3 regions of the Simplicispira sp. 125 genome follow, and region 1 is predicted to be linked to each of the others. Evidence: predicted binding sites of a transcription regulator. Region 1 holds the regulator's gene; each other region holds the start of a gene.
The links. Region 1 encodes LexA, which represses DNA repair genes until DNA is damaged. Its sites were predicted from a motif close to ACTGTATNNNNATACAGT; they were not measured.

Region 1 (7,515 bases):
GGCCTGGTCCGCCATGATCTGGTGCAGAAAGCTGATTGATGTCGACCCTTCCACCCAGAACGCCGCCTCGGTTCGTGCCCACCTTGACCGAGGTCGTGCAACCCGGACCGATCGACACAAAGCCGGAATCTGCGGCTGTGCGCCCTGCGCAGACAGTCGGTGCATTGGCAAGTTCTGTTCGTCCATCCGTTCCGCCCGGCATTCCTGCCGCCGCGGTGGCGCTTCAGAAATCAGGCGTTTTGCCCGCTGTGCCACTGCCTCCACCGGCTGCAGCCGTTCGTGCTACCCCTGCAGTAGTACCGCCGCCCGCACCGCACTATGCTGCCTCACCAGTGCCGCCTCCACAGGATATTGCTGGTTCCGTACCTGCAAGGGAGCTCCAAAAAACGTCTCCTGTCGTGCAAGAAGCAGGGGGCGGGTCTGCGACAGCCCGGCCGGCTCGTGTGTTGGCGGATGGGTTTGAAGAGATGATGGTGCACCGCGTCATGCAACGTGTCGATGTGATGCTGGAGCAGCGTCTGCGCGACGCGATTGCCTTGGTGGTGCAGGAGCAGACGCGCTCCGTACTGCCGCGTCTTCGTGAAGAAATCGAGTCGGTCGTGCGCCACTCTGTTTACGAGGCGGTAGCCGACGAACTGGCCAGCGGATCACCAACCACTGCGCTGCGTTGACAGGGTTTTCGATGATTAATTCTTCTGCATTTCATCGTGTTCCCTAATGCCTTGTGGCGTAAATTGCGGTATGTTCCCCTGCGTTGAGAAACAAGAATAATCTCAGCGTTTATCTTTACTGGAGATTCCTATGCAATTGAAGTTGAAACTGACCGTAGTTGCTGCTATCGCGGCTGTCACCGGATTGGCCTCTGCACAAGAACAGGTGGTCAAGATCGGTCACGTGGCACCGGTTTCCGGCGCCCAAGCCCACTACGGCAAGGACAACGAAAACGGCGCGCGCATGGCTATTGAAGACATCAATGCCAAGGGCGTCACGATCGGTGGCAAGAAGATCAAGTTTGAACTGCAGGCCGAAGACGACGCAGCTGACCCCAAGCAGGGCACCGCTGCTGCGCAGAAGCTGTGCGACTCCAAGGTCGTTGGCGTGGTGGGCCACCTGAACTCGGGTACTACCATTCCTGCATCCAAGGTCTATAACGATTGCGGTATTCCCATGGTCACGGGCGCTGCAACCAACCCCACCCTGACGAAGCCTGGCTACAAGACCACGTTCCGCATCATCTCCAATGACAACGCCCTGGGCGCTGGACTGGCAGCTTATGCCCATGACGTGCTCAAGCTGAAGACGGTTGCCATCGTCGATGACCGTACCGCTTACGGCCAAGGCGTGGCCAATGTGTTCAAGAAAGTGGCTGCTGAATTGGGCATGAAGGTTGTCGATGAGCAATTCACCACCGACAAGGCCACCGACTTCATGGCGATTCTGACGGCCATCAAGGCCAAGAATCCCGATGGCATCTTCTTCGGCGGCATGGACCCCCAGGCTGGCCCTATGCTGCGCCAGATGGAGCAGTTGGGCATGGCCAACACGAAGTATTTCGGTGGTGACGGTGTGTGCACTTCAGAAATCGCCAAGTTGGCTGCAGGCGCTAAAACCCTGACCAACGTGATTTGCGCTGAAGGCGGCGCATCGTTGGCCAAGATGCCTGGCGGTGTAGAGTGGAAGAAGCGCTACGATGCCAAGTACCCAGGTCAGTTCCAGGTTTACAGCCCCTACACCTACGATGCCACCACGCTGCTGGTTGACGCTATGAAACGCGCCGACTCTGTGGATCCCAAGGTTTACACGCCTGAACTTGCGAAGTCCAATTTTAAGGGCGTGACCGCCAATATTGCCTTTGAATCCAATGGCGAAATGAAGAACCCTGCCATCACGCTGTACAAGTATGTTGACGGCAAGAAGACTGCATTGAACTGATCCGTGGTCAGGTTTGCGCTGGTTTAGGCCAGTGCACGCAAAAAAGGCTTCCTTTGGGAAGCCTTTTTTATTTCAGCGCCTGACCTGTAGTGCGCCAGGGTTCACGATATTTGTGGGTGTACCTTTAATGAAATTCACCACGTTATCGAAAGCTGCACCGAAATACAGCTCATAGCTCTCCTGCTCGACATACCCAATATGCGGTGTGCAGATGCAGTTCTCCAGGCGCAGCAAGGCATGGCCTTGCAAAATAGGCTCGCTCTCGAAAACATCGACCGCAGCCATACCGGGGCGCCCACGGTTGAGTGCGGCGATCAGGGCATCGGGTTCGATGAGTTCGGCGCGCGACGTATTGACCAGCAGGGACGTGGGCTTCATACACGAGAGGGTTTCCAGTGTAACGACTCCCCGGGTTTCATCGGTCAGGCGCAAGTGCAATGAAATCACGTCGCATTGCGCAAAAAATTCGTGACAGGTGGAAGCGACCTGGTACCCATCCGTCAGTGCCTGGACGCGCGATCCATCGCTTCCCCAGATGCGCACATTCATACCAAAAGCCTTGCCGTAACTGGCGACGAGCTGGCCGATGCGGCCATATCCCCAGATGCCCAAAGTTTTGCCGCGCAATACGTTGCCAACACCGAAATTGGGTGGCATTCCTGCCGCCTTCAGGCCCGATTGCTGCCAGGCTCCATGTTTGAGGTTGGCTATGTACTGGGGAAGCCGCCGCATGGCCGCCATGGTGAGTGCCCAGGTCAGTTCAGCAGGCGCCACCGGGGAACCCACACCCTCGGCCACGGCAATGCCGCGTTCGGTGCAGGCGCCCACATCGATATGGCTGCCGACCTTGCCAGTCTGAGCGATCAGTTTCAGACGGGGGAGTTTCTCGATCAACTGTCGTGAAATATGCGTGCGCTCACGCACCAGCACGATCACGTCGGCATCTTTCAAGCGCACCGACAGCTGCCCCAAGCCTTTGACGGTATTGGTATAGACCTTGGCGGAATAAGCGTCCAAGCGTGTGGCGCAGTGGAGCTTGCGCACGGCATCCTGGTAATCATCGAGGATCACGATATTCATCCCGCCATTGTGCCTTGGCTCCATGGCGGTTCGCCGGCAACAACACGTAAGGCTGCTCCGGGGTCAAAGCACGCGGAGCAGGAATGGGCGGGCGTTAGTGCTGGTTCTCGCTGGCGGCCAGTCGGTCAAGTTCAGCGCATACATCGGCCATACGCCCGGAAATTGCCATGCGCCCGCAGGCGCTGGTGTGGCTGCGCAGCACGCGCAAGGGCGCATGGGCGTCGCTGGTGCGAGGCAGGGGGCGCAGAGGGCGTGCTGAGGGTTTGTGGGCCTTGCGCACTGCGATGGTGCTGTGGCGCAAAGACTCATTCAGGCCCTGATGTTGCAGTCTGACGGGGCTTGCGGAAGTGTGCGAAGGCAGCAGTGGGTGCAGCGGTTGCTGCGCATTACTGAGCGTGGGGTTTTGCAGGCCTGGCGTGTTGCGCCGGGTACTCCACCAGCGGTGCAAGGCCGTCAAAGGATGGGTGAGGGTGGCCGCAGCCAGCAGGGCAATTCCCATGTGAAAACTCCAGAGGTCAGAGGTTGAACACAGGCAGGATTGCGAAAAATGCACCGCCAGCAGGGCTGGCAGGCATGAATGGAGGCCTGCCAAACGCCCGCCACCTGCGGCGGTGCGTACGCTGCTACATGAGCATGGTGTTGCGGATCAGGCCGACAGCGAGCCCTTCGATGGCAAAAGGCTCGCCGGGTTCGACGACGATGACTGGGTAATCGGGATTCTCTGGCAGCAATTCGATGGCGTGGGCCGTACGCCGCAGGCGCTTGACCGTGACATCGTCGCCCAAGCGGGCCACGACGATCTGGCCGTTGCGCGCCTCATGTGCAATTTTCACGGCCAGCAAGTCCCCATCCATGATGCCAATGTCGCGCATCGACATGCCGCGTACTTTGAGCAGGTAGTCAGGCTTGTGCTGGAACAGGCTGTCTTCAACACAATAGGTCTGTTCCACATGTTCCTGCGCGAGAATGGGCGAGCCAGCGGCTACCCGACCTACCAGGGGCAGCATGAGTTGTGACAGGCCGGGAATAGGCAGGCTGTATTGTGTGCCGCGAGCGGCATTGATGGAGCGCACCGTCTCGCCGCACAAGCGAATGCCGCGCGAAGTGCCGCTGACCAGTTCGATCACACCCTTGCGCGCCAAGGCCTGGAGGTGTTCTTCAGCGGCGTTGGCCGATTTGAAACCCAGTTCGGTGGCGATTTCGGCGCGTGTGGGGGGGGCGCCGGTGCGCGAAATGGCAGTTTGGATCAGATCCAGAATCTGCTGCTGGCGGGCCGTGAGTTTGGGGACGTTGAGCATGGCAGGTTCCACAAAGGACGAGAAAAAGGATTGAAACTGTTTTTTAATCCAGTAGCTGTATTTTTAACCAGTTTTTCAGGGGATGCAAGTGAGCGCAGGAAAAATCGTTGTTTTGGGCACAGGCGGAACCATCGCAGGCAAAGCGTCTGTAGCGGGTGACAACATTGGGTATGTGGCGGGACAGGTGGATGTGCAGGAACTGCTGGAGGCTGTGCCCGGACTGGTGCAGGCGGCCCAGGGGCCGCTGCAGGTGGAGCAGGTCGCGCAGATCGATAGCAAGGACATGGAGTTTTCGGTCTGGGCTGACCTCGCGATCCGGTGCCGCCGCTATCTGGCCGACGAAACGGTGCGCGCCATCGTGATCACCCACGGCACGGATACCCTGGAAGAGACGGCTTGGTTTCTGCACTCGGTGCTGGATGCCGCTAAGCCGGTGGTGCTGACCTGTGCTATGCGCCCCGCCACCGCTATGGCTCCAGACGGGCCGCAAAACCTGCTGGATGCCATGGCCGTGGCCACGGCGCCGGGAGCCTGCGGCGTACTGGCCGTGTGCGCTGGGGTGGTACATGGTGCGCGACAGGTGCGAAAAGTCCATCCCTACCGGGTGGATGCGTTTGGTTCCGACGAAACAGGCCCTCTGGGCTGGATCGAGGAAGGGCATGTGCGATGGGCACAAAATAGGCCTGTAGCGCTTATGGGATGGGCGCAATCAGCTCTTGAAAAGATAGCTAACGGTGCGCCTTGGCCGCGTGTAGAGATCGTCATGAATTACGCTGGCGCCCGTGGTGCCACGGTGGACGCTCTGGTGGGCGACGGCGTGCAGGGCTTGGTAGTCGCCGCCACTGGAAATGGCAGCCTGCACCATAACTTGCAGGCCGCGCTGGAACATGCGCAGGCCGCGGGCGTAGCCGTGCGTGTGACAACGCGCTGTACCGAGGGTCAGGTGCTGCCGCGTGCCGGGGCTTCTTTGCCACTGGGCCATGGGCTCAGTCCGGTAAAGGCCCGCGTATCTCTGATGCTGGAACTGCTCGGCGGCGGCGTTCCGGCCTGATTGCCGATGGGTTGAAGCCCAGAAACGCCAACGCCCCGCATGCGGGGCGTTGTGCTGGGGCTCGCGTGCGGGCCTACAGGAATGGCGCTCAGCCTGCCAGTGCGGCCATTGCGCGGGCGGTGATTTCTTCCACGCTGCCGGTACCGCTGATGGCGCGGTATTGGGGGGCGTTGGCGGGGTCCTGGGTCGCCCAGCCTGAGTAGTAATCGACGAGAGGGCGTGTCTGGGCGCTGTAGACCTCCAGGCGCTTCTTCACAGTTTCTTCCTTGTCGTCGTCGCGCTGGATCAGATCCTCGCCCGTTGCGTCGTCCTTGCCTGCCACCTTGGGCGGATTGAACTTGACGTGGTAGGTGCGACCGCTGCCGGGGTGCGAGCGGCGGCCACTCATGCGTTCGATGATGGCGTCAAAGGGCACATCGATCTCCAGCACGTAGTCCAGCTTGACTCCGGCTTCCTTCATGGCGTCGGCCTGCGGTATGGTGCGCGGGAAGCCATCGAACAGGAAGCCCTTGGCGCAATCAGGCTCGGCAATGCGTTCCTTGACCAGGCCGATGATGAGGTCGTCGCTGACCAGCCCACCCGACTCCATGACCGCTTTGGCCTTCAGGCCCAACGGCGTGCCCGCCTTGACGGCAGCGCGCAGCATGTCACCCGTGGAGATTTGCGGGATACCGTACTTCTGGCAGATGAAGGTGGCCTGCGTACCTTTGCCGGCGCCTGGTGCGCCCAACAGAATCAGTTTCATGGAAATCCTCTCGCTATGTGAATCTGGCTGCACAGCAGGTCGCAGGCGTGCTTACGCCCGGCCCGGATGCGGTGTTTTTTTGGAGGGCAAGGATAGCATGCGCAACTTTCGCTCTGGCTTACACACGATGGAGCGGCTGCGCGCAGGCGGCGCATGTGCTCAGCCCAGCAGTGCGCGCACCCGTGCCAGGTCTTGTGGGGTATCCACGCCCGGGCCGGGTGCTGTTGCGGTGACGTGCACGGCAATGCGGTGGCCATGCCACAGGGCGCGCAGTTGCTCCAGCGCCTCGACGGCTTCGGTGGGTGCTTGCGACAGCGTGGGAAATTGGCGCAGAAAACCTGCGCGGTAGCTGTAAATGCCGATATGGCGTAGCGGAGCAAACCCTGCCAGAGCAGTCACGTTGGGGTGTGCCTGCACGGCAGCACCTTGCCACCAGGCGGTGTCGGCATGGTCGCGTGCATACGGGATGGGCGCGCGGCTGAAGTAATGGGCCAGCCCCTGAGCGTCCAGCACAACCTTCACTGCGTTGGGATTGGTCAGGTCGGTCAAGGTTTCGATGCGATGCGCTGCCGTGCCCATGCTGGCTTGCGGGTGGGCTGCGAGCAGTGCGGCGACCGCGTTGATGAGCTGTGGGTCGATCAGAGGCTCGTCGCCCTGCACGTTGACAACCACGTCGTCGCCCTGCAAGCCCAGCAACGCGCAGGCTTCGGCCAGACGGTCGCTGCCGCTGGGATGGTCGGCGCGGGTGGCCACCGCCTCAACACCATGGCGCTGGCAGGCGTCGAGGATGCGTGCATCGTCCGCCGCTACCACCGTGCGCAGGGCCGCGCTTTGCGCCGCGCGCCGGGCCACCTGCACCACCATGGGCAACCCGCCGATCTCGGCCAGGGGCTTGTCGGGCAGGCGGCTCGATGCCATGCGTGCCGGAATCAGTACGGTGAAGCCGGCTGCAGTGTTCATTGTTCGAGTTCCTCGTCGCTCAACGTACGCGCCTCGGGTTCGAGCAGCACGGGGATGCCGTCGCGCACCGGGTAGGCCAGGCGTGCGCTGCGTGAAACCAGTTCCTGGCGTTCCCGGTCGTAGGTGAGGGGCCCCTTGGTGACGGGGCAGACCAGCAGTTCAAGTAATTTGGTGTCCATGGCGGCGCAATCGGAAGAAAGAAAATCAGGAAGGTGATGATAGCGAGCGAGCCCTGGCACGGGCTAGCAGGGCATCGAGGGCGATAAAGAAGCCGTCATCGATGGCTGTACGCAGCGGTACCGCCAGCGCATCGGGGTGGTATTGCCATAATTTAACGGCGTCTTTTTCAGTGCAAATAAGCGTGTAAGGCTTATCCTTTGGGCGGTTCCAGCTATCAAAATTAGAGTGATCTGGCAGCCCCTGCATTTGCGCCAACGGCAACCCCAGAG
Region 2 (7,515 bases), 460 kb from region 1:
CGGGTTGCAGCAAAAAGTCTGCCCGCGCGGGGCGGCCCACGGTTTCGTTGCCGCAGGCAAAGGTTTCGTACAGCAGCACCCCGCCCGGGGCCAGGCTCTGCACCAGCATGGGCAGCAGTGGGCGCCAGAGGTAGTTGGTGACCACGACCGCGCCGAACAGGCGCCCGGGCAGCGGCCAGGGGCCGCTTTCAAGGTCGGCGGCAATCGCCTCACCCACGGAGGCCGCTGCGTCGATGGCTTGTGGGTTGCTGTCAATGCCGGTCACCGGATGACCCAGGGTGTGGAACCAGCGCAGGTGGCGGCCCTGGCCGCACGCCACATCGAGCATGGGCGCCTGCGGCGGCACCAGGTGTGACCAGCGCCGCACCCATTCAGAAGCGTTGTCCAGCGCAACGGGTGGGGAATAGGTTGCTTTCATATTCATAGCTGGTTGCGCTTGCTGCATAAGCGCCAGAGGCCAATTTGTCTAAAAACAGGCCCACACCTGGTCGGCGAGCATCACCATGAATTCCGGCTGGCTATAGAGCGCAAACACCGCCAGCAGCGCCACCACGGCCAGCGCCCAGGCCATCCAGCGGCGGTGCTTGCGCTGTGCAGATGTGGGGGTGTTGGGGGTGATCGACATGGTCAGGCCGGTTGTGGTGCGCCGCGCTCAAGGGGCTGTTCGCGGATCGGCAGGTTCACCAGCCCAGCCAATAACCCCAAGCCAATGGCGATCTGCCAGACGATATCGTAGCTGCCCGTGCGGTCGTACAGATAACCCCCCAGCCACACGCCCATGAAGCTGCCGATCTGGTGGCTGAAGAACACCAGCCCGCCGAGCATGGAGAGGTGCTGCACACCAAAAATCTGCGCAATCGTGGCGTTGGTCGGCGGCACCGTGGACAACCACAGTGCACCCATGATCGCAGAGAACACATACACCGACGTGGGCGACAGGGGCACCCACAGGAAAATGGTGATGACCACGGCGCGGGAAAAATAGATGAAGGCCAGGATATGGCGGCGCGGCATGCGCTGGCCGAGCGTGCCCGCGATATAGGTGCCAAACACGTTGAACAGCCCGATCAGCGCCAGTGAAAAACTGGCCACCTGGGGGGACAGGCCGTGGTCCTTGAGGTAGCTGGGCATGTGCACGCCAATGAACACCACCTGGAAGCCGCAGACAAAATAGCCCGCTGTCAGCAGCAAAAAGCTGGGGTTGCGCACCGCTTCGGTCAGCGCCTCGCCAATACTTTGCTGGCGATGTGCAGGTGCCGCGCCCTGAAAGCCCGGTTCCCGCAGCCCATAGGCCAGCGGCGCGATCAGTAAAACCATCAACGCGAGCGCCAGCAGCGCCGTTTGCCAGCCCAGGTTGGCAATCAGAAGGCCCTCCACCGGCACCATGAGGAACTGGCCGAACGATCCCGCCGCCGCCGCCACGCCCATGGCCCACGAGCGCTTCTCGGGGGCAATCTGCCGCCCCAGCACGCCATAAATCACGGCATAGGTGGTGCCCGCCTGCGCCGCGCCAATCAGCACGCCCGTGGTCAGGGCAAACAGCGTCTGGGTGGGCGAGAGGGCCATGCCCGCCAGGCCCAAGGCATACAGTACGGCACCGGCAACGAGCACGCGAAAGGCGCCAAAACGGTCGGCCACCATGCCGACAAAGATGCCGATCAACCCCCAGGACAGGTTCTGGATGGCGATGGCCAGTGCAAAAGACTGGCGTGTCCAGCCCATCTCCTGCGTGATGGGCTGCAGCCACAGACCAAAGCCGTGGCGAATGCCCATGGACAGCGTGACAATGGCTGCGCCGCACGCCAGCACCTGGAACATGGACAATTTTTGGGAATTCGTATGCATACGCATAAATGTAGCGATTTTGTCCAAAATGCGCCGGAACACGGGTGACCGGTACGCGGCAAAAACCATGGGCTGCAGATCTTGTGCCTGTGTATTCATCCAGCTGTTTGCGCAGCAGCACACTACAATCCGCCCCCATGGCAGCCAAACCCTCTCCCGTTTCCTCCAATAGCGAATACTCCGAAGGCTCGATCCGCGTGCTCAAGGGCCTGGAGCCCGTCAAGCAGCGGCCGGGCATGTACACCCGCACCGACAACCCCTTGCACGTCATCCAGGAAGTGCTGGACAACGCCGCCGACGAAGCGCTGGCCGGCTACGGCAAAAAGATCAAGGTCACCTTGCACGCCGATGGCTCGGTGAGCGTGGAAGACGATGGCCGAGGCATCCCGTTTGGCCTGCACCCGGAAGAAAACGCGCCGGTGATCGAGCTGGTCTTCACGCGCCTGCACGCGGGCGGCAAGTTCGACAAAGGCAAGGGCGGCGCCTACAGCTTCTCGGGCGGCCTGCATGGTGTGGGTGTGAGCGTGACCAACGCGCTCTCCACCCGGCTCGAAGCGACGAGCTACCGCGAAGGCCAGGTCGCGCGCCTCGTGTTCTCGGCCGGTGATGTGATCGAGCCGCTGACCACGCAGCCCAAGGGCGAAGGCGACCGCAAGCAGGGCACCACGGTGCGTGCCTGGCCCGACGCCAAATATTTCGAGTCCAGCCACCTGCCCATGAACGAGCTCACGCACCTGCTGCGCAGCAAGGCGGTGCTGATGCCGGGCGTGAGCGTTTCGCTGGTCAACGAAAAAACCCGTGACACCCAGACCTGGCAATACAAGGGCGGCCTGCGCGACTATCTGCAGCAGACCCTGAACGGCGAACCGGTGATCCCGCTGTTCGAGGGCGAAGGTTTTGCCGATGGCGGGCACGAGAGTTTTGCCGAAGGCGAGGGCGCGGCCTGGTGCGTGGCGTTCACCGAAGACGGCCAGCCGGTGCGCGAGAGCTATGTCAACCTCATCCCCACCAGCGCGGGCGGCACGCACGAGAGCGGCCTGCGTGATGGTCTGTTCACCGCCGTCAAAAGCTTCATCGAGCTGCACAGCCTGTTGCCCAAGGGCGTCAAGCTGCTGCCCGAAGACGTGTTCGCCCGCGCCAGCTACGTGCTCTCGGCCAAGGTGCTGGACCCGCAGTTCCAGGGCCAGATCAAGGAGCGGTTGAACTCACGCGACGCGGTGCGGCTGGTGTCGAGCTTTGTGCGACCGGCGCTCGAGCTGTGGCTGAACCAGCATGTCGAATATGGCAAGAAACTCGCCGAACTGGCCATCAAGGCCGCGCAAACGCGGCAGAAGGCAGGCCAGAAGGTCGAAAAGCGCAAGGGCTCGGGGGTGGCAGTGCTGCCCGGCAAGTTGACCGATTGCGAAAGCCGCGACCTGGCGCACAACGAAGTGTTTCTGGTTGAGGGCGACTCGGCCGGCGGCAGCGCCAAGATGGGCCGCGACAAGGAAAGCCAGGCCATCCTGCCGCTGCGTGGCAAGGTGCTCAACACCTGGGAGGTCGAGCGCGACCGGCTGTTTGCCAACAACGAAATCCACGACATCTCGGTGGCGATTGGCGTGGACCCGCACGGCCCCAACGATTCGCCTGATTTGTCGGGCCTGCGCTACGGCAAGGTGTGCATCCTGTCAGATGCCGACGTGGACGGCTCGCACATCCAGGTGCTGCTGCTCACGCTGTTTTTCCGGCACTTTCCTAAACTCATCGAAACCGGCCACATCTACGTGGCACGCCCGCCGCTGTTTCGTGTGGACGTGCCCGCGCGCGGCAAAAAACCGGCGGCCAAGCAGTACGCGCTGGACGACGGCGAGCTGCAAGCCATCCTCGACAAGGCCGAAAAAGACGGCGTGGCGCGCGACAAGTGCCAGATCAGCCGCTTCAAAGGCTTGGGTGAAATGAACGCCGAGCAGCTGTGGGACACCACGCTCAACCCCGACACCCGTCGCCTGCTGCCGGTGCAGCTGGGCAGCATGGACTTTGCCGCCACCGAAGGCCTCATCACCAAGCTCATGGGCAAGGGCGAGGCGGGGTCGCGGCGCGAGTTGATGGAGCTGCACGGTGACAGCGTCGAGATCGATGTTTAAGAACCTGTTCAATGTCTTTTTGGAGTCGCACAAGTACCTTGCCGGGATGGGATGCAAGGCGCGGTGTGCAGTTGATAGCCCGGCTATCAACAAGCGCCGCAACGCCGCAGACCGCCCGGCAAGGCACTTGCCCGAAGGGTTGGAGTGAAATCGGGCGATTGGACGCCCCGGCTGCTTGCATGGGCACGAGCCCATGCGGCGCATCCGAAGCACCCACTCCTCCCGATTGCACTCCAATGCGATCTCCCAAAAGATGTTGAACAGGTTCTAAGGCCATGCTGAACAAGTCCCTCACGCGCCGCGCATCCGTGCCTCGGGCGGTCTGCTGCGTTGCAAATCCTCGCCATAGCGATGGCTATGACGGCGGTTTGCGCCTTGCATCCCATCCCGAAGCACGGCGCGCGCCATCGCAGTGATTTATTTAGTATCGCCAAAATTCAAGCAAAATTGGCCTCTAGCGCTTATACATCAAGCGCTAGTAGCTATGAAAAAGATAGTGATTGACCTATGAGTGAGCAACCCGGCCTTGCCTTTTCCGCGTCCGAGACCCCCGACGAACCGGGCCTGGGCAGCTACGCCCAACGTGCCTACCTCGAATACGCGCTCTCTGTCGTCAAGGGCCGCGCGCTGCCCGATGTGTGCGACGGCCTCAAGCCCGTGCAGCGGCGCATTCTGTATGCAATGGACCGCATGGGCCTGTCGTACAGCGGCCCCACGCGCAGCAGCGCGCCCAAACCGGTCAAAAGTGCCCGCGTGGTGGGCGATGTGCTGGGGCGTTTTCACCCGCACGGCGACCAGTCGGCGTACGACGCGCTGGTGCGCATGGCGCAGGATTTTTCGCAGCGCTACCCGCTGATCGACGGCCAGGGCAACTTTGGCAGCCGTGACGGCGATGGCGCTGCCGCCATGCGCTACACCGAGGCACGGCTGTCGCGCATCACCAGCCTGCTGCTCGATGAAATCGACGAGGGCACGGTCGATTTCATGCCCAACTACGACGGCAGCACGGAGGAACCGCGCCAGCTGCCCGCGCGCCTGCCGTTTGCCTTGCTGAACGGCGCCAGCGGCATTGCCGTGGGTCTGGCCACCGAAATCCCCAGCCACAACCTGCGCGAGATTGCCGACGCCTGCGTGGCGCTGATCAAGACGCCAACGCTGAGCCAGGACGAGTTGCTGGCGCTGGTGCCCGGTCCCGATTACCCGGGGGGCGGCCAGATCATCAGCAGTGCGGGCGACATCGCCGACGCCTACCGCACGGGCCGTGGCAGCCTCAAGGTGCGCGCGCGCTGGAAGATCGAGGACCTGGCGCGTGGCCAGTGGCAACTGGTGGTGGGCGAGCTGCCGCCCGGTGTGAGCACGCAGCGGGTGCTCGAAGAAATCGAAGAAATCACCAACCCCAAGATCAAGGCTGGCAAAAAGGCCCTGAGTCAGGACCAGGTCCTGCTCAAGGCCAGCATCCTGGCCGTGCTCGACGTGGTGCGCGATGAGTCGAGCAAGGACGCGCCCGTGCGCCTGGTGTTCGAGCCCAAGACCGGCAAGACGCCGCAGCAAGAGCTGATCACCGCGCTGCTGGCGCACACCAGCCTGGAGACCTCGGCGCCCATCAACCTGACCATGGTGGGGCTCGATGGCCGACCGGTGCAAAAGTCGCTGCGGCAGATGCTCGAAGAGTGGATCACCTTCCGCCAGACCACTATCACGCGGCGCAGCCAGCACCGGTTGGACAAGGTGCTCGACCGCATCCATATCCTTGAAGGGCGGCAGACCGTGCTGCTCAACATCGACGAAGTGATCGCCATCATCCGCGCGGCCGAAGAGCCCAAGGCCGCGCTGATTGCACGCTTCAACCTGAGCGACCGGCAGGCCGAGGATATTCTTGAAATTCGCCTGCGCCAGCTCGCGCGGCTCGAAGCCATCAAGATCGAGCAAGAGCTGAAAGAACTGCGCGACAGCCAGGGCAAGCTCGAAGACATTCTGAACAACCCGGGCACGCTGCGCCGCACCATGGTCAAGGAGATTGAGGCGGATGCCAAAACCTTTGCCGACCCGCGCCGCACCCTGATCCAGGCCGAGAAAAAGGCGGTGGCCGAAGTCAAGGTGGTGGACGAGCCCGTCACGGTGGTCGTGTCGCAAAAAGGCTGGGTGCGTGCGCGCAACGGCCATGGGCATGAGGCGGCCAGCTTTGCTTTCAAGGCGGGCGACGGCTTGTATGGCACGTTTGAATGCCGCACGGTCGATACCTTGCTCGCCTTTGGCAGCAATGGGCGTATCTATTCGGTAGCCGTGTCGCTGCTGCCCGGTGCGCGCGGTGATGGTCAACCGGTGACCACGCTCATTGAGCTGGAAGCGGGTACGCAGGTGCAGCATTATTTTGCGGGCCCGGCCAACGCCACGCTTTTGTTGTCCAGTTCGGGCGGCTATGGTTTTCTGGCGGCGGTGGAGAACATGGTGTCACGCCAGAAGGGGGGCAAGGCGTTTCTCACGCTGGGCGAAGGCGAGACCGTGTGCGCGCCTTCGCACGCCGCAGGCTCCAGCGGGGGCCAGGTGTTGGCCCCGGCCACGCATGTGGCCTGTGCCTCCACGGGCGGGCGCATCCTCACGTTCGAGATCACCGAGCTGAAAACCATGGCCAACGGCGGTCGTGGCCTGATGCTGATCGACCTGGAAGACAAGGACCAGCTTGCGGGTGCGGCGGCCTATACCCGCAGCATCCGCCTCGACGGCGTGGGCCGGGGCGGAAAACAGCGCGATGAAACGCTGGAGATCCGCTCGCTCAACAACGCCCGCGCCGCACGGGGACGCAAGGGCAAGGCTGCGGACCTTGGATTCAAGCCGGCCACTGTGACGCGGATAGAGTAGCTCTCAAGCTACAGGGAGTCGCGCATGTTCCTGTGTGCGCATGCTGGTTTTGTGCTTCAACAGAAAACAGTGCAATATCGCTGTAACAAGCACAAATTGTTTCAATGCAAGAAGGGAGACTCCGATGTTTCAGCAATTGAAAATGGGCCACAAGTTGTGGCTGGCCGTCACGGTCATTGTGGTGTTGCTGGTGGCCGTCGTTGGGTTTTCGGGCTATCGGTCGGCCAAGACACGTGCCGACGCCGACGTGATCTTGCAAGCAACCGTCCAGCGGCATGATGCGGTCGTGCAATGGGCGGGCCTGACGGAAACCAACGCGGTGCGCACCCTGGCGTTGGTGCTCAGTGATGACCCCGCGATGCAGGCCGAGTTCAAGGATGCCATGGCTGCTACTTCGGCCAAGATCAGCGAGGTGCAAAAGTCGCTGGAGGCGCTGGCGCTGTCAGATCGTGAAAAAGCGCAGATGGACACGATTGCCGCAGCCCGCAAAAATATGGTGGCGCAGCGCGACCAGGCGCGCAAACTCAAGGCCGATGGCCAGGGCGACCAGGCCGAAACCTTTGTGCGCCAGACCTATAACCCGGCCTCGGCGGCCTATCTGCAAACCCTGCGGGACTTCGTGCAGCTGGAAAAGCAGATCATGCAGGAAACCCGCGATGAGTTGGGCCGTGCCGGTATGGATACCGTC
Region 3 (7,515 bases), 1.8 Mb from region 1:
CGCCCCGCCGCGCTGGCGGCGTCTCCCCTCCCGCAGCGTGCAGCGAGGCGAGAGAGGGGGGAAGGAGCGCAGCGACACAGGGGGGAGTTCCCTACCCTAGCCGGGAATTTTTTCCAGGCAGTAACCCAGGCCACGCACCGTGGCGATGCGGATTGGGCCCTTCTCGATCTTCTTGCGCAGGCGGTGGATGTACACCTCGATGGCGTTGTTGCTCACTTCTTCGCCCCATTCGCACAAGCGCTCGACCAACTGGTCCTTGCTGACCAGGCGCCCGGCGCGCTGCAGCAGCACTTCGAGCAAGCCCAGCTCGCGGGCTGACAGCTCCACCATCTTGCCGTCAATGGTGGCCACGCGGCCCGATTGGTCGTACACCAGCGGGCCGTGCTTGATGGTCGAAGTGGCACCACCCATGCCTCGCCGCGCCAATGCGCGCACCCGCGCTTCCAGTTCCTGCAGTGAGAAAGGCTTTGCCATGTAGTCGTCGGCGCCCAGGTCCAGCCCCTGAACGCGCTCTTCCACGCTGTCAGACGCCGTGAGAATCAGCACCGGCAAGGCCGAGCCTCGGCTGCGCAAGCGCTTGAGCACTTCCAGCCCGTGCATGCGCGGCAGGCCCAGGTCCAGGATGAGCAGGTCGAATTCGTTGTTGGTCAGGAGTGCCGCATCGGCCTCGCTGCCGCTGGCCACATGGTCCACCACGGCGCCCGAACTGCGCAGTGTGCGCAAAAGGCCATCGGCCAGCACCTGGTCGTCTTCGGCAATGAGGATGCGCATGCTTGTCTCCTTGTAATGCGTCTGATTTTAGGAGCCTGCCGAGCGCTGTGTGCGGTTCAAAGAGGATTGCTGCCGCTGGCGTAGGTTTCCAGCCCAATGGACACCACCGCAGCCACTTCAGCGCCCACCTCGGCGCGCAGCTCCGCTTCGGCCTGGGCCAGTGCGCTGCGAAAAGCCTCCAGCCATGCCAGCCCTGTGGCAGTGAAGTGCACACGGCGTGCACGTGCATCGTGCGGGTCGGCTGCGCGGCGCACCAGTCCCCAGGCTTCGCACTGGTCCACCAGTGCGCCCATGGACTGCTTGGACATGCCTGCGCGCTCGGCCAGGTCGACCAGCCGGTCGCCGTGCAGCGACAGGTGCCGCGTGATGTGCACGTGGGCCGCGCTCACCTGGTCGCGCGCGGCCAGGTTGGACAGGGCCAGTGGTACCTCCACATTGCGCGCCATCAGCTGCAGCACCCGCGCATCGAAGCGGCGCAGCGCGTCCCCCATCAAGCGGCCCAGGTGTGTCTGGCGCCAGTGGTCGTGGGCGGGGGAGGTGGCTTGCAGAGGCATTGTTATATGGTAAGGCAAACTGACCAAATAATCTGATGATTTCTACCAATGGCTTGGTAGACTACTGTTCAAGCATCCAGTTCATTTGTTGTTGAAACGGTGAGCGGTCTCTTCTAACCTGTTGACCTCCAAGGAGATTTCCATGAACGCACCCATCAGCCGCAGCATGCCCCCCGATGGCGAAAAAGCCAAAGCCCTGGCCGCCGCGCTGGCCCAGATCGAGAAGCAGTTTGGCAAAGGCACCATCATGCGCCTGGGCGAAGGCGAGGTGATCGAGGACATCCAGGTGGTGTCCACCGGCTCGCTGGGTCTCGATGTGGCGTTGGGTGTGGGCGGTCTGCCGCGCGGCCGCGTCGTCGAAATTTATGGGCCTGAGTCCTCGGGCAAAACCACGCTCACGCTGCAGGTCATCGCCGAAATGCAAAAACAGGGCGGCCAGTGCGCGTTCGTCGATGCCGAGCATGCGCTCGACATCCAGTACGCACAAAAGCTGGGCGTCAACCTGCAAGACCTGCTCATTTCGCAGCCCGACACCGGCGAGCAGGCGCTCGAAATCGTGGACAGCCTGGTGCGTTCGGGTGCGGTCGATCTGATCGTCATTGACTCGGTGGCCGCGCTCACGCCCAAGGCTGAAATCGAGGGCGATATGGGTGACAGCCTGCCCGGTCTGCAGGCGCGCCTGATGAGCCAGGCGCTGCGCAAGCTCACCTCGACCATCAAGAAGACCAACTGCATGGTCATCTTCATCAACCAGATCCGCATGAAGATCGGCGTCATGTTCGGTAGCCCTGAAACCACCACTGGCGGCAACGCGCTCAAGTTCTACGCTTCGGTGCGCCTGGACATCCGCCGCACCGGCACCATCAAGAAGGGCGAGGAAGCCATTGGCAACGAAACCCGCGTCAAGGTGGTGAAGAACAAGGTCTCGCCACCATTCAAAACCGCCGAGTTCGACATCCTGTTTGGTGAAGGCATTTCGCGCGAGGGTGAAATCATCGACATGGGGGTGACGGCGCGCATCGTGGAAAAATCCGGCGCCTGGTATGCCTACAACGGTGAAAAAATCGGCCAGGGCCGCGACAATGCACGCGAGTTCCTGCGCGAAAACCGGGCGTTGGCCCATGAGATCGAGAACAAGGTGCGCGAGAGCCTGGGCATCGCACTGCTGCCTGCCGCCTTGCCGGTCGCTGCGCCCTCTGCGGCCGCAGAAGCCTCTGACGCTACCGACGGTGTGGTGCCTGCCCCCGCAGGCCGTGCCCGCAAGGCCGAAGCCAAGGCCGACTGAGTTGCCTTGAACCTAGAAACGGCAGTTGACCGCTTTGTCTCTCTTGCTAAGCCGCATGAAATCGACCGTTGATGGCTTCGATGGTGTTCACCTGATGGGTGAAAGCGCTATGCACTCGCCAGCACCGCGCTCAGGGCGCCATGCGGCGTTGTTCCTCCTTGCGGGCAGGAGCCCGCCGCGTCGTCTCGTCTTGCCTGGCTCCCAGATCACGGCACCGGCGGGCGCATCCAACTGCTGTTTCTAGGTTGCATGGCTGCACCGCCGATCTCCCTGAAAGGCCGCGCGCTGCGCTATTTGGCGGCGCGCGAGCATTCCCGGGCGGAATTGCTGCGCAAGTTGGCACCGCACGCGCAGGAGCCCGGTGAGATCGAGCGCGTGCTCGACGACCTGCAGGCCAAGGGTTTCATCAGCGCGGAGCGGGTGGCTGCATCGCTGGTGCACCGGCGCGCGGGGCGCCTGGGCGACCAACGCATCCGGCAGGAGCTGCAATCCAAGGGGCTGGATGCAGACACCGTGGCGCAGGCGCTGGAGCAGTTGCAGGGCACCGAATTCGCGCGTGCGCAGGCCGTCTGGCAGCGCAAGTTTGGCCAGCCAGCCCCCGATGCCGCAGGCCGCGCGCGGCAAATGCGGTTTTTGCTGGGACGCGGGTTCTCGGCCGCCGTGGTGCGCCGGGCGGTGCAGGGCGCACCGGACGAAGACGCCTAAAGCCACGCTTAAAAAATAGAGTGTTTTAGGCCTTTAACGCTTACCTATTAAGCGCGAGCAGCTATCAATATTGAAGTGCACTCGCGGGCTTCGATTGGGAATCAGATCCCCAGCATCAATTTGAGGTTTTGCACTGCTGCGCCGCTGGCACCCTTGCCCAGGTTGTCCAGCCGCGCCACCAGTACAGCTTGGCGGTAGGCCTCGTTGGCGAACACGCGCAGTTCGAGCTGGTTGGTGTTGGCCAGCGTATCGGCGGCCAGCTTGAGGTCTTCGGTGGGTGCAAGCACCTTCACCCATTGCTCGGGTGCATTGGTACGGGCGTAGTGGGCGGCCAGTGCGTCGTGCAGGTCGGCCGCCTGGGGTGCACCGGGCAGCATGTCCAGGTGCAGCGGTAGTTGCACCAGCATGCCCTGGGCAAAATTGCCCACGGCCGGGATGAAAATCGGGCGCCGCGTCATGCCCGTGTAGTGCAGGATTTCCGGGATGTGCTTGTGTGCCAGGCCCAGCGCGTAGGCTTCGTAGGGCGGCGCATTGCCGGCCTCGTAGGCTTCGATCATGGGGCGGCCTCCGCCCGAGTAGCCCGAGATGGAAGGCAGTGCCACCGGAAAATCGGGGGGCACCAGGCCTGCATCGACCAGCGGGCGCAGCAGCGCAATGGCGCCCGTGGCGTAGCAACCGGGGTTGCTGACACGGGAGGCTGTGCGCACAGCGTCGAGCTGGCCCGCGCACAGTTCAGGAAACCCAAACACCCAGCCGGGTGCCGTGCGGTGCGCGGTGCTGGCGTCGATCACCTTGATGGTGCGGCCCGTGGTTTTCTCGATGTCGTCCACCAGGGCCACGGTATCGCGTGCGGCGTCGTCGTGCAGGCACAGCACCACCAGGTCGGCCTCGCTGACCAGGGCGCGCTTGGCGGCGGGGTCCTTGCGCAGTTCGGGGGCAATACTCAAAAGCGTGACCTGCGCCATGCCTTGCAGGCGCTCACGGATTTGCAGGCCTGTGGTGCCGGCTTCGCCGTCGATGAAGACTTTGGACATGGGGTGCTCCTGCAGGAAAGGCGTGGTGCAAAAGGCGCTAGGAGTCTGTCGGGCTTGGGGCGTCGAAAGCGATTCGCAGCCGACGATTTCCAAGTCCGGCAGGCTCCTGGAGAAGGCGCGCATACCTTGTAAGTTTTTAAAAAGGCATGGTGCGTCGCAGCATGATACATTTATCGGCTGCCATGTCCCAAGCCCGCCGCCAGACATCTGATGCCATGGTAGTCGGGTGAAATCACTTTCCTGAGAGAGCCCTCATGAAGATTCACGAATACCAAGGCAAGGAAATCTTGCGCAATTTTGGTGTGCCCGTTCCGCGCGGCATTCCCGCATTCACGGTGCAAGAAGCCGTCGAAGCAGCCCAGAAACTGGGCGGCCCCGTGTGGGTCGTCAAGGCCCAGATCCACGCCGGTGGCCGTGGCAAGGGCGGTGGCGTCAAGGTTGCCAAGACCATTGACGACGTCAAGCGCATCGCGGGCGAAATTTTGGGCATGCAGCTCAAGACGCACCAGACCGGCCCTGAAGGCCAGAAGGTCCGCCGCCTGTACATCGAAGACGGCGCCGACATCAAGAACGAGCTGTATGTGTCCCTGGTGACCGACCGCGCCACGCAGAAGGTGGCCCTGATCGCCTCGTCTGAGGGCGGCATGGACATTGAGGAAGTGGCCCACTCCACGCCCGAGAAGATCATCACCGAGATGATCGACCCGCTGACTGGCATCACCGCCGAGCAGAGCAAGAAGGTGGCGGCAGCCATCGGGTTGACCGGCGCTTCCATCGACCAGGCGGTAGACATCTTCGCCAAGATCTACAAGTGCTACATGGAGACCGACGCATCGCTGGTGGAAATCAACCCACTGAACTGCGACTCCAAGGGCAACCTGATGGCGCTGGACGCCAAGTTCAACTTTGACCCCAACGCGCTGTTCCGCCACCCAGAAATCGTGGCCTTCCGCGATCTGGACGAAGAAGATCCCGCCGAAGTCGAAGCCTCCAAGTTCGACCTGGCCTACATCAGTCTGGACGGCAACATCGGCTGCCTGGTGAACGGCGCAGGCCTGGCCATGGCGACCATGGACACCATCAAGCTCTTCGGCGGCGAGCCAGCCAACTTCCTGGATGTCGGCGGTGGCGCCACGGCCGAGAAGGTGACCGAGGCCTTCAAGATCATGCTGGCGAACAAGAACGTCAAGGGCATCCTGGTCAACATCTTCGGCGGCATCATGAAGTGCGACACCATCGCCACCGGCGTGATCACCGCCTGCAAGGCCGTGAACCTGTCCGTGCCGCTGGTCGTGCGCATGAAGGGCACCAACGAAGAGCTGGGCAAGAAGCTGCTGGCCGAGTCCGGCTTGCCCATCATCGCGGCCGACACCATGGCCGAAGCCGCGACGAAGATCGTCGCTGCCGTCAAGTAATGACCCGACCAGAACGCTAGGACACGCACATGTCGATTTACATCAACAAAGACACCAAGGTCATCACCCAGGGCATCACGGGCAAGACGGGCCAGTTCCATACCGAAAAGTGCCAGGAATACGCGAACGGCAAGAACTGCTTCGTGGCGGGCGTGAACCCCAAGAAGGCCGGTGAGTCAATCTTCAACATCCCGATCTACGCCTCCGTCAAGGAAGCCGCGAAGCAGACCGGCGCCACCGTGTCGGTGATCTATGTGCCGCCAGCAGGCGCCGCCGCCGCCATCTGGGAGGCTGTCGAAGCCGATCTGGATATGGCGATTTGCATCACCGAAGGCATTCCAGTGCGCGACATGCTCGAAGTGCGCAACAAGATGAAGGCCAAGGAAGCCGCCGGTGGCAAGAAGACGCTGCTGCTGGGCCCCAACTGCCCCGGCATCATCACGCCCGACGAAATCAAGATCGGCATCATGCCCGGCCACATCCACCGCAAGGGCCGCATCGGCGTGGTCTCGCGTTCGGGCACGCTGACGTACGAAGCCGTGGCCATGCTGACCGAAGTGGGTCTGGGCCAGTCCACCGCCGTGGGCATTGGTGGTGACCCCATCAATGGCCTCAAGCACATCGACGTGATGCGCGCCTTCAACGACGATCCTGATACCGACGCTGTCATCATGATTGGCGAAATCGGCGGCCCCGACGAAGCCGAGGCCGCCCTCTGGTGCAAGGCCAACATGAAGAAGCCTATCGTTGGCTTCATCGCTGGTGTGACCGCCCCTCCCGGCAAGCGCATGGGCCATGCCGGTGCACTGATCTCCGGCGGCGCCGACACCGCCGATGCCAAGCTCGCCATCATGGAAGAGTCGGGCTTCATCATCACGCGCAACCCGTCTGAACTGGGCAAGCTGCTCAAGGCACAACTCAAGTGAGCCTGGGCGCAATGCGCCTCACCCGTTAAAAACGCCAGTGGTTTCGGCCACTGGCGTTTTTTGTCTTGAGTGACAAAAATGGCATTTTGTGTCTTGATGGGAGCGCAATAACCCGCGCAGCGATGCAAATGGGTTCCAGCGGCCAACCAGGGGCCCGGCGCAATTCTTGCTTGCAATGGATTCATCTATCAACAGAGGCACAGGCACAAGTGGGGCGTTTCACGAAGGGTCAGGACGGAGCAGGGTGGCATGGGGTGTTAGCCCTGGTGCTGGCACTGGCCATGGTGGCCCTGTATTTCGGTACCGACGCAGTGCAAAGCCTGGATCGCCGCCTCTACGATGCCGCCACATCCCGCGCGGCACAGGTGCCGCTTGATGAGATCGTGGTGGTTGCCATCGACGAGCCCAGCCTGGAGCGTATTGGTGCGTGGCCGTGGTCGCGTGCGGTGTACGCGCAATTGATCGATCGCTTGGCAGCCGCGGGTGCGAAAACCATCGTGCTGGCAATGCCGTTGGATACTGCGCAACCCGATCTTGCACTGCCGTATTTGCACAAAATTCGCAGCACGCTGCAATCTGCACCGCCAGAGGCGACCGCTTTGAAAGAGCAGTTGAGCCGCACGGTGGCGGAAGCCGAAGCCGCGTTGGACGCCGATGCACGTCTGGCGGCCAGTATGGGTCGTGCAGGCAATGTCTTGCTGCCGACCGACCTGGTGGCGGCGCCCGACGCGCAAGCGGCGGGTGGAACCTTGCCGCCCTACGTGCACCGCAGTGCCCTGCCTGATCCAGGGCGCCGAATGGCCCCGCCAGCCCGTGCAGGCGCCC

Region 2: the regulator LexA is predicted to act here: its motif matches at 1,932-1,949, upstream of C8D04_RS02790 (DNA topoisomerase IV subunit B).
Region 3: the regulator LexA is predicted to act here: its motif matches at 1,389-1,406, upstream of recA (recombinase RecA).

What each region holds. Positions count from the first base shown of each region.
Region 1 is NZ_QEKM01000001.1:1,052,852-1,060,366, forward strand. It holds gene C8D04_RS04800 (DNA polymerase III subunit chi) at 1-39, shown strand, start outside; gene C8D04_RS04805 (hypothetical protein) at 486-671, shown strand; gene C8D04_RS04810 (branched-chain amino acid ABC transporter substrate-binding protein) at 802-1,932, shown strand; gene C8D04_RS04815 (D-2-hydroxyacid dehydrogenase family protein) at 2,005-3,012, opposite strand; gene C8D04_RS04820 (hypothetical protein) at 3,107-3,511, opposite strand; gene lexA (transcriptional repressor LexA) at 3,636-4,310, opposite strand; gene C8D04_RS04830 (asparaginase) at 4,393-5,361, shown strand; gene adk (adenylate kinase) at 5,450-6,106, opposite strand; gene kdsB (3-deoxy-manno-octulosonate cytidylyltransferase) at 6,266-7,066, opposite strand; gene C8D04_RS04845 (Trm112 family protein) at 7,063-7,245, opposite strand; gene lpxK (tetraacyldisaccharide 4'-kinase) at 7,271-7,515, opposite strand, start outside.
Region 2 is NZ_QEKM01000001.1:596,159-603,673, forward strand. It holds gene C8D04_RS02780 (class I SAM-dependent methyltransferase) at 1-424, opposite strand, end outside; gene C8D04_RS18625 (hypothetical protein) at 467-625, opposite strand; gene C8D04_RS02785 (MFS transporter) at 628-1,845, opposite strand; gene C8D04_RS02790 (DNA topoisomerase IV subunit B) at 1,983-3,968, shown strand; gene parC (DNA topoisomerase IV subunit A) at 4,476-6,827, shown strand; gene C8D04_RS02805 (methyl-accepting chemotaxis protein) at 6,952-7,515, shown strand, end outside.
Region 3 is NZ_QEKM01000001.1:2,830,938-2,838,452, reverse strand. It holds gene C8D04_RS13255 (response regulator transcription factor) at 97-771, opposite strand; gene C8D04_RS13250 (MarR family winged helix-turn-helix transcriptional regulator) at 828-1,325, opposite strand; gene recA (recombinase RecA) at 1,468-2,610, shown strand; gene recX (recombination regulator RecX) at 2,860-3,315, shown strand; gene argC (N-acetyl-gamma-glutamyl-phosphate reductase) at 3,417-4,349, opposite strand; gene sucC (ADP-forming succinate--CoA ligase subunit beta) at 4,604-5,764, shown strand; gene sucD (succinate--CoA ligase subunit alpha) at 5,794-6,690, shown strand; gene C8D04_RS13220 (serine/threonine-protein kinase) at 6,945-7,515, shown strand, end outside.